One region of the Nocardiopsis sp. LDBS0036 genome, then DNA from elsewhere that is predicted to be linked to it. Evidence: riboswitches for the same ligand, from Rfam matches in the RefSeq annotation. Region 1 holds a riboswitch; each other region holds the start of a gene.

Region 1 (3,265 bases):
TGGCCGCCACCCCGGACAGCACCACGCGGTCCATGCTCGCGCCCAGGGTGTGCGAGAGCAGCACCACCAGCCCGAAGGAGACCAGCGCGCCGACGAAGGCGCCCGCCGACAGCGACACCACCGCGCCGCCCCAGCCCAGCACCAGCACCGCGACCGCCCCGGTGGAGGCCCCCGAGGACACCCCGAGCACGAAGGGGTCCGCCAGCGGGTTGCGCAGCAGGGACTGCATGACCGCCCCGCACAGCGCCAGCCCCGCCCCGCACACTGCGGCGAGCAGGGTGCGGGGCATGCGCAGGTCCCACACGATGCCCTCGCGCAGCGGCGACAGGCCGCTCTCACCCCACCCCAGCCGCGCGGCGACCGACCTCCAGACCTCGGCCGTGGTGATGTCGGCGGGGCCGATGGTCACCGCGACCGAGACCGACACCGCCAGGAGCACCAGTCCACCGCAGGAGAGCAGCGCCAGACGCGCACCGCTCACCGGCCGAGCCCGAGGCCGCGCAGACCCTCGGCGACCTGCTCGATCCCCTCGACCGTGCGGATCGAGGGGTTCATGGCCTGGCCGCTGAGCAGGACGTAGCGCTCCTCGCGCACGGCGGTGAGGTTGCTCGTGGCGGGGTGGGACTCCAGGAACGCGATCTTGGCGTCGGCGGACTCCGCGGTCTGGGAGTCGCGGGTCAGGTCGCCGAGGACGATGACGTCGGGGTCGCGGTCGGCGACGGTCTCCCAGTTGATCTGGGGCCACTCGTCGTGGGTGTCGTCGAAGGCGTTGCGCGCGCCGACCGCGCGGGTGATGGCGCCGGGGGCGCCGCAGCAGCCCGCGAGGTAGGGCGACTGGGAGTTGGCGAACCAGTACATGAGGGAGACGCCGGAGGCGTCCAGGTCCGCGGTGGCCGCCGCCACCCGCCCCTCCAGCCCGGCGATCAGCTCCTCCCCGCGCTCCTCGACCCCGAACAGCAGGGCCAGGTCGCGGATCTCGCCGTACACGGCGTCGAGGGTGAGCGGTTCGCTGCGCGAGCCGTCTCCCCCGCTGTCGTTGTCCTTGCCGGTGGCGCAGTCGGTCGGGGAGACGTAGGTGGGCACGCCCAGTTCCTCGAACTGCTCGCGGGTGGCGACACCGCCCGTGCCGAGCGTGGAGACGAAGGAGGCCGTCACGAAGTCCGGTTCGGCGTCCAGGACCACCTCGAAGGAGGGGGCGTTGTCGGCCAGGCGGGGGATGCCCCCGTTGGCCTCCTCCAACCCCTCCATGATCGGATCGGTCCAGGTGGCGGTGCCGACGAGGCGGTCCGCCAGCCCCAGGGAGAGCAGGATCTCGGTGCTGCCCTGGTTGAGGGAGACGACGCGCTCGGGCGGGGCGTCGACGCCCACCCGGTGTCCGCAGTTGTCGACCGCGCGGGCGCCGTCGGCGTCGGCGGCCTCCGTGCCGCCGCTCCCCCCTTCCGGGGAGGGGGCGCAGGCGGTGAGCAGCAGGGCGGAGGCGAGCAGGAGGGGAAGGGGGCGCGGGGCGCGACGCAGCATGGGCATGCCTTGGATGTCGGGGCTCGAACGCGGAGCCTGGCACGGGACGCCTCCGCGCACTCGACGCGGAGGGGCCAGCAGGTCTTCGGACTCGGGTTCGCCCGGACGGGGTGCCTTCCCAGGTCGGTGCCGCCTCGACTCCGTGGTCGCCGCGGCCTCCGCCCCAGTGGCGTGAGTACCCCGCCCGTCCCCCTCACCGCTGCGCGTCAGTTCCGGATTCGCACCGGATTCCCTGACCACGTACGTGGTACGACTGGCCCCGGCAGACTATCAAGGCCCCCTCGGCCCCTCACGGCCGGAAGGCGCACAGGGGCCGCGCCCGCGCCACCGCTCCGGTGCCCGCCCCGGTCAGCGCGGCTCCGGGGAGCCGGTGGAGCGCTGGGGCCGCGCCCTCGCTCCGGCCGACACGGACGCGGGCGCCCCGGAACACCGGATGGCGGGCCCGCTCGCGCGGGCCGCGGCCGGCGGACACGGCGGCGCGGACCACGCGGCGGAGCCGGGACCGGCGCACACACCGGGAGTACGATCGTGACCGGCCGCACACGGCCCCGCACCACCGCGCACTACCAGCATCCGGCAGAGAGGGGTCCTGGAACATGACCACGACGACGTTCGACCCGCGCGCGCTGCTCGCCCAGAGCAGGCTCGGCGTCCTGGCCACCATCAAGGCCGACGGCCGCCCCCAGCTCTCCCCCGTCCAGCCCTTCTACGACGCCGAGACCGACCTGCTGCACGTCTCCATGACCGAGGGCCGGGCCAAGACCGCCAACCTGCGCCGCGACCCGCGCGCCACGCTCCAGGTCACCAGCGCCGACGGCTGGGCGTGGGCCACCGCCGAGGGCGTGGCCACCCTCACCGGGCCGGGCACCGACCCGCACGGCCCCGAGGTCGAGTCACTGGTGGACTACTACCGCCTCGCCGCCGGGGAGCACCCCGACTGGGAGGAGTACCGGTCGGTCATGGTCTCCGACCGCAGGGTGCTCATGACCATGCCCGTCGACCACGTGTACGGCGAGAAGATCCGCTGACAACACGAACGGGGCGGGGCCGCGGTCTGCCGCCGCACCCCCGCCCCACGCGGGCGGCCGCGGTCCACCCGCGCCCCGCCCACGACCGGCCCTAACGCTTCATGCCGTGCTCGATCGCCTCGATGATGCGCGGCCGCATCTCGGCGGCGCTGATGATCGCGTCCACCGAACCCACCTCGACCGCGCGCTGGATGCTGTGCACCCGGTCGAACTCCGCCGCGACCTCGCCGAGCTTCTCCGCCCGCACCGAGGACTGCGTCTCGGCCAACCGGGCGTTGAGCGCGGCCCGCTCGGCGCCGCTGGCCGCCGACACCTGCTCCTGGAGCCCGGTCACCCGCGGGTCGCTCGCGGTACGCGTGTTGACCTCACCGGCGAACACCACGGCCGCCGCCGGGGCCCCGCCCAGCACCGAGGCGAACGAGCCCTCCAGCGCGAGCACCGTCATGTTCGGGTTGAGCGCCTTGGAGAACACCACGAACGCGCCGCCGTGGTAGCGCGAGATCACGCAGAACACGATCGGGCCGTCGAAGTTGACGATCGCCCGGCCGATCTCGGCCCCGTACTCCAACTGGAGCTTGCGCAGCGACTCCGGTGAGCCGTCGAACCCCGACAGGTTGGCCAGCACCACCAGCGGCCGGTTGCCCGACGCCGCGTTGATCGCCCGCGCCACCTTCTTGGACGAACGCGGGAACAGCGTGCCCGCCGTGTAGGTGTCGGGG
Region 2 (3,265 bases), 920 kb from region 1:
CCGCGGCGGCGGCCAGGGCCCCGCTGGGCTCGGCGACCAGGCGCGCCCCGTGGGCGAGGGCGGCGACGGCGCGGGCGATCTCCTCCTCGGTCACGGTGACGACCTCGTCCAGGCGGGCGCGCAGGTGGGCGAAGGTCAGCTCGGACAGGCACACGCGCACCCCGTCGGCCATGGTGCGGTGGGTGCGCTCGGGCGGCCAGGTGACCAGGCTTCCGGTGCGCAGGCTCTCGGCGGCGTCGGCGGCCAGTTCGGGCTCCACCCCCACGACGCGGACCCGGCGCGGGCCCGCGGCGGCCAGCGCGGCGGTGGCCACCCCCGAGGCGAGCCCGCCTCCGCCCACGGGCACGACGACGGTCGCGACCCCGGGCGACTGCTCCAGGATCTCCAGGCCGACCGTGCCCTGGCCCGCGATGACGCTCGGGTCGTCGAAGGGCGGGACCAGGGCGAGCCCCTCCTCGTCCCGGAGCCTGCGGGCGGTGGCCTCCCGCTCCCGGGGGGCGACCATGACGATGCGGGCTCCCAGGGCGCGCATGCGGTCGACCTTCACCCCGGGCGCGCCCTCGGGGACGACGACGGTGCAGGGCACCCCGTGCCGGGCGGCGGCGTGGGCGAGCGCCTGGCCGTGGTTGCCCGAGGAGTGGGTCACCACACCGCTTCGGCGCTGGTCGGGGTCGAGCAGGGCGACGGCGTTGGTGGCGCCGCGCAGCTTGAAGGCCCCGGTGGGCTGGAGGCTCTCGGGTTTGAGCAGGAACGGCGGCCCTCCGGCGGGGCCCGCCGTCAGCGGGGTGCGCACCACCTCCCCGCGCAGGCGTTCCCGGGCGGCGCGGACGTCCTCCACCGTGATCAGTTCCATGCGCCCTCTATGCCCGGTCCCGGTCCGGCCACGCGTGCGGACGGCGCTCCGCCGGTCGGGCGGCTCGCGGGGGGTCCGGTCGTCGGCCGGGAGGGGAGCGGGTCTCGCGGAAGGGACCCGCGTGCACTACCGTGGCCGGTTGACTGTCAGCACAAGTCCATATCGTCGACGTCGCAGTGCACGGGAAGCCGGTGGAAGTCCGGCGCGGTCCTCGCCACTGTGACCGGAGTGCGCCTCCCGCACGCCACTGGGCCGGACACGGCTCGGGAAGGGTGGGGGCGCGGGGCCAGAGCCCGACTCCGGGAGCCAGGAGACCGGCTGCGACCGTCCGCGTCATCAGACCACGAAGGATGGTTTGTTCGATGAAGCCCACCGGGGCACGCGCGGTCCGGTACCGCCTGCCCGCCTGCGCCGCCCTCGCCCTGCTCCTGGCCACGACCGCCTGCGGCGGGGGCTCCGCCGCCCCCTCCCCCGAGGCTGCCGGGGAGACGATCCGCAACTGCGGCGTCGACGTGGCCGCGGACAGCCCGCCGGAACGGGTGTTCGCCGCCTACCAGCCCGCCATCGAGACCGCCCACGCGCTGGGCCTCAGCGACCGCCTGGTGGGGACGGCGTTCCTGGACGCCGCCGTCCTGGAGGAGTACGCCGACGCCCAGGCCGGGCAGGAGTACTACCCCAACCTGCCCAGCCGGGAGGAACTGCTCAGCCACGGGCCCGACTTCGTGCTCGCCGGGTTCAACGACGTGTTCACCGACGAGAACCTCGGTACGCGGGCCTCCCTGCGCGAGCTGGGCATCGGCAGCTGGATCCCGGCTCCGCTGTGCCCTAGCGGGGACGGCCGCACCGACGCGACCATCGACCCGGCCTCGGTGACGATGGACAACGTCTACGCCGACCTGCGGAACCTGGGCGCCCTGTTCGACGCGCGCGAGCGCGCCGAAGAGGTCATCGCGGACATGGAGGGCACGATAGGCGGGGTCACCGAGGCCCTGGAGGGCGGCGTGCCTGAGGAGGACCGGCCCTCGGTGATGGTCGGCCGCCCCAGCGACCAGGGGTTCCGGGTGGCCGGCGGGCAGGACTTCTCCACCGAGATCATCCGGCTGGCCGGAGGCGTCAACGCCTTCGCCGACCTGGACGGCGGTCGCAACCACGACGTGGCCGTCGAGGACGTGATCGCGCGCGACCCCGACTTCATCCTGGTCGACGTGTGCTGCGACGCGCGGATGACCGCCGCCGACGCCGCCCCGGACGTGGAGCGGATCACGGCCGATCCCGTGCTGGCCAACCTGACCGCGGTCACCGAGGAGCAGGTGGAGGAGTTCACCTTCGCCGACCGTTCCGCGGGTGTGCGCAGCGCGGCCGCGGTGGAGACGGTCGCCCGGATCCTGCACCCCGGCCTGTTCGGGTAGGCGGGCCGGTGGCCCCCCATGTGGCCGGGAGGCCCGTGACGGCCGTGCCCTCGGGAGTCCGGCGCCGGCTGCGGGCCGCGGCCGACGGTTCCGGGGTTCTCGTCAGTGCCCGCGCCCGCGTCGCCGGGTTGGCGGTGGCGCTGCTGGTCCTGGCCGCGACCCTGCTGGCGTCGGTCCTGGTCGGTTACGAGCGGCTGTCCGTGGCCGACGTGTACCTCGCCTACGCCGGTTTCACCGGTTCGGACACCGACTTGGTCGTGCGGCACCTGCGTGTGCCGCGTACCCTGGCCGGGCTGGCGGTCGGCGCGGCCCTGGGCGTGTCCGGGGTCCTGGCGCAGGGGGTGACCCGCAACCCCCTCGGTGACCCCGGCGTCCTCGGCATCAACGCGGGCGCCTCCCTGGCGGCGGTCCTCGCGATCAGCGTGTTCGGGGTGTCCGCGCTACTGGGCTACGTCGGCTTCGCCTTCGCGGGCGCGGCGGTCGCCGCCTGCGTGGTCCACGCCGTGGGGTCGCTGGGTCCGGAGGGGGCCAGTCCGGTCAGGCTCACGCTCGCCGGAGCCGCGGTCTCGGCCCTGCTGGCTTCGCTGACCTCGGCGATCGTCCTGCGCGACCGCGCGAGCCTGGACGAGTACCGGTTCTGGGTGGTGGGCTCGCTGGCGGGTGCCGACGGCGCGGCGCTGCTCCAGGCGCTGCCGTTCCTGGCCGCCGGGCTGGTGACGGCGGTGGCGGTGGCCCGGTCCCTGAACGCGGTGGCGCTCGGCGACGAGCTGGCCCGCTCCCTGGGGACACGGCTGTGGCTGGTGCGCGGGACGAGCGCCCTGGCGGTGGTGCTCCTGGCCGGGACGGCGACGGCCGTGGCGGGTCCGATCGGCTTCGTCGGGGTCGCCGTGCCGCACGTGGCGCGGGTCCTGGTCGGCCCCGACCACCGATGGGTGCTGCCCTGGTCGGCGGTGCTGGCGCCCGTCCTGTTGTTGGCGGCCGACGTCGCGGGCCGGGTGGTGGC
Region 3 (3,265 bases), 940 kb from region 1:
GATATGGCGGATCCCGGCGCGTTCCAGGTCGGCGACCTCGTCGCGCAAACTCAAGGCCACCTGGCGTGCGGTCTCGCCCAGCGGCTGGTCGGTGCGCACGAACGACCAGGCGAGCATGGTGACCGGACCGGTCAGCATGCCCTTGACCGGCTTGTCGGTGCGCGACTGGGCGTAGGTGGTCCACTCGACCGTCATCGGCTGGGGGCGCGAGACGTCGCCGAACAGGATCGGCGGGCGCACGCACCGCGAACCGTAGGACTGCACCCAGCCGTTCTCGGTGGTGGCGTAGCCCTCCAGCTGCTCGGCGAAGTACTGGACCATGTCGTTGCGCTCGGGCTCGCCGTGCACGAGCACATCCAGTCCGATCTCCTCCTGGAGCGCGACGACCCGGTCGATCTCCTCGCGCAGGACGGCCTTGTAGGCGTCCTCCGCCAGTTCCCCCCTGCGGTGCGCGGCGCGGGCGCGGCGCAGCTCGGCGGTCTGCGGGAAGGACCCGATGGTGGTCGTGGTGAGCGGGGTGTCGGTGGGCCTGCCGCGTTCCCGCGGGCGCTCGTAGGCGTCCGGGCCCAGGGCGTCGAGGCGGGCGCGCACGCGCGCGTCGGTGAAGGCGGGGGGACGGACGCCGCCCCGTCCGGTGTGCTCGGACTCGGCGCCCTCGGACAGCACGCGGCCGAGCAGGGCCGTCTCCTCGGCCTTCTGCCTGGCGAAGGCCAGGGCCCCGCGCAGCTCGGGGGCCAGGGAGGGCTCGGCGTCCAGGTCCAGGGGCACGTGCAGCAGGGAGCAGGAGGTGCTCACGGTCAGCTCGTCGGTGAGGGCGAGCAGGGTACCGAGCGCGGCGACGGCGGCCGGGATGTCGGTGCGCCAGACGTTGCGCCCCTCCACCACGCCCGCGACCAGGCGGGTGGCACCCAGGCCGGAGACCCGCACCAGGTCGTCCACGCCCTCGTCGTCGGTGACCAGGTCCAGGCCGACCGCCTCGACCGCGGAGTCCTTGAGGACGCGCAGGGCGGCGGAGCCGATGGAGCCGAAGTAGGTGGACACCAGCAGGGAGGGGCGGTCGGTGACCGCGCCCAGGTACTGGTAGGCGCGCTCCAGGTGGCCGACGGCGGCGCGGCCCTCGTCGGTGGCCAGGATCGGCTCGTCCAGCTGGACCTCGGTGGCGCCCGCGGCCCGCAGGTCGCCGAGCAGCTGGGCGTAGGCCTCCAGGAGCTGGTCGAGCAGCTGGACGGGTTCCCAGCCCTCGGGGGCGCCGTCGGCGGGCTTGGCCAGCAGCAGGAAGGTGAGCGGACCGACCAGGACCGGGCGGGTGTGGAAACCCGCCTCGGCCGCCTCTCGGAACTCGGCGACGGGCTTGTCGCCCACCAGGCGGGGACGGCTGCCGGGCGAGAGCTCGGGGACCAGGTAGTGGTAGTTCGTGTCGAACCACTTGGTCATCTCCAGCGGCGGGGCGCCCTGTTCGCCGCGGGCGAGCGCGAAGTAGCGGCGCAGTTCCTCCTCGCGGTCCGCCGCCGCGGCGGGAGGGGCGAAGCGGGAGGGGACCAGGTCGAACAGGACCGCGGTGTCCAGCACGTGGTCGTAGTAGGAGAACGTGTTGGAGGGGATGTCGTCGACACCGGCCTCGCGCAGCTGGGCGTAGACGCCCAGGCGCAGCCCGGCGGCGACCTCGTCCAGTTCGCGGGCGGTGGTGCGGCCCCTCCAGTGGGACTCGCAGGCGCGCTTGAGCTCGCGGGCGGGGCCGATGCGCGGGTAGCCGTGCACGGTCGAGCGCACGGAGGGGCGTGGTCCGCCCGGGGCCGCGGACGGCGCGGGGGTCGTGGTCATGAGCTTCTCTCCCTCGTCGAAAGCCGGGTACCGGCCGCGAGGGGAGAAGAGGGGAGGACACGCCGACGGACGCGCCGCGGGCGCGCACCGGACCTGCCACCGCCTCCGGCCCTCCCTCGGGGCGCGGGACCACCGGCGCCGCGGGTGCGTCGCCGGGTGGAGGCAGGTCTTCGGACTCGGGGGCGCGGGCGGTGCCGACACCGCTCCTCCTACTGGCCGCCGCTTCCCGGTGTGCGGTCTCCGCGACCGGCACTACCAGTGCTCATGGCGACGTTCGTTCCCCCATACCGCTGCGGGGCAGTCCCGGACTCGCACCGGGTTCCCTCTTGCGACATGGTTCCGCCCCGCCCGTTCCGGGCCGGACCCGGGACGCGGGGGTGGATCATGTACCTTCCACGGCTGCAAGTATAGGGAGGGCCCCCTTCGCCCCTGTACCCGGCGTGCGGCCCCATGCGCCCGGCCCGGACGGTGAGAACCCCCGTCCTTCGACCGGCGTCACACACGAAGTCAAGCGTTGCGCGGGTGAGCTCCCCTCTGCTCCCCGCGGACGTTCGTCTGAGCGATGAACGTGGAGATTCCCTCGTGAGTAAGCAGTCCCGCCTCGCCATGGCACCGGACCACCCCCTGATCACGGTCGTGGTAGCCCTGGCGGTCCTGGCGGGCATGGTGTTGTTGGCCACCCGCTCCTCCGGGGAGCCCGAGCCCGGGCCGCGGACGCATGGAGCGCCGGTCTCCGAGAGCGAGCCGTCGCCCCCGGCCTCCGGTGAGCCCGACGGGCTCACCGAGGTGGACGCGGCCGCGGTGGCGGGCCTGGAGGAGGCCGAACTGCCCTACGACGGGGAGATCTCCGTCGCGGTGACCTATCCGGTGATCCCCAACGCCGAGCCGCTGGCCGACTTCCTGGAGCGTGAGCTGACCGACGAGGTGCACGCCTTCGAGGCCGCCAGCCCCGGCGCGGTCTCCTTCGAGGCGGGGTGGAACCTGACCGCGGCGCGCGACGGCCTGCTGGGGGTCCGCGTGACCCGGGTGGAGACCGACTCCGAGGGGTCCCGGGAGGGGTACACCACCTACTGGTACGACACCGAGACCGCGGCGCACCACCCCTCCGCCGCACTGGTCGGCGGCCAGGAGCAGCTGGAGGAGCTCAACGGCCTGGTGCGCGGCGCCGTCGGAAGCGGGGAGGGCGGGGAGGGCCCGGCCGACCCCGGCGTCGTCCACCCGATCAGCTCCCTGTACGACTCGGTGGGCTTCAACCCCGACGGCGACCTGGTCGTGGAGTTCGACGCCGGGCAGGTCGCCCCGGCGGAGGAGGGCCGCACGCGCGCGGTGGTCGCCGCCGGTGAGGCCGAGGGCCTGCTGTCCGAACTGGGCCTGCGCGTGCGCGACGCCGCGACCGTGGGCGTGGAGGACTTCTCCATCGCCGCCCCGCCCCAGGCCGACAAGG

What was found. A riboswitch is a leader RNA that binds a small molecule or an ion and turns the genes downstream of it on or off. The one in region 1 is predicted to bind cobalamin.
Region 2: another riboswitch for cobalamin. It lies ahead of UIS43_RS05815 (ABC transporter substrate-binding protein); the one in region 1 lies ahead of UIS43_RS01745 (ABC transporter substrate-binding protein).
Region 3: another riboswitch for cobalamin. It lies ahead of metE (5-methyltetrahydropteroyltriglutamate--homocysteine S-methyltransferase); the one in region 1 lies ahead of UIS43_RS01745 (ABC transporter substrate-binding protein).

The regions. Positions count from the first base shown of each region.
Region 1 covers NZ_CP141103.1:453,646-456,910, reverse strand. Annotated here, with positions in the region: gene UIS43_RS01750 (iron ABC transporter permease) at 1-481, opposite strand, end outside; gene UIS43_RS01745 (ABC transporter substrate-binding protein) at 478-1,518, opposite strand; cobalamin riboswitch at 1,577-1,791, opposite strand; gene UIS43_RS01740 (PPOX class F420-dependent oxidoreductase) at 2,115-2,546, shown strand; gene UIS43_RS01735 (biotin carboxylase N-terminal domain-containing protein) at 2,638-3,265, opposite strand, start outside.
Region 2 covers NZ_CP141103.1:1,370,689-1,373,953, forward strand. Annotated here, with positions in the region: gene UIS43_RS05810 (threonine/serine dehydratase) at 1-853, opposite strand, end outside; cobalamin riboswitch at 1,011-1,191, shown strand; gene UIS43_RS05815 (ABC transporter substrate-binding protein) at 1,216-2,262, shown strand; gene UIS43_RS05820 (iron ABC transporter permease) at 2,298-3,265, shown strand, end outside.
Region 3 covers NZ_CP141103.1:6,062,017-6,065,281, reverse strand. Annotated here, with positions in the region: gene metE (5-methyltetrahydropteroyltriglutamate--homocysteine S-methyltransferase) at 1-1,821, opposite strand, end outside; cobalamin riboswitch at 1,986-2,149, opposite strand; gene UIS43_RS25770 (polysaccharide deacetylase family protein) at 2,428-3,265, shown strand, end outside.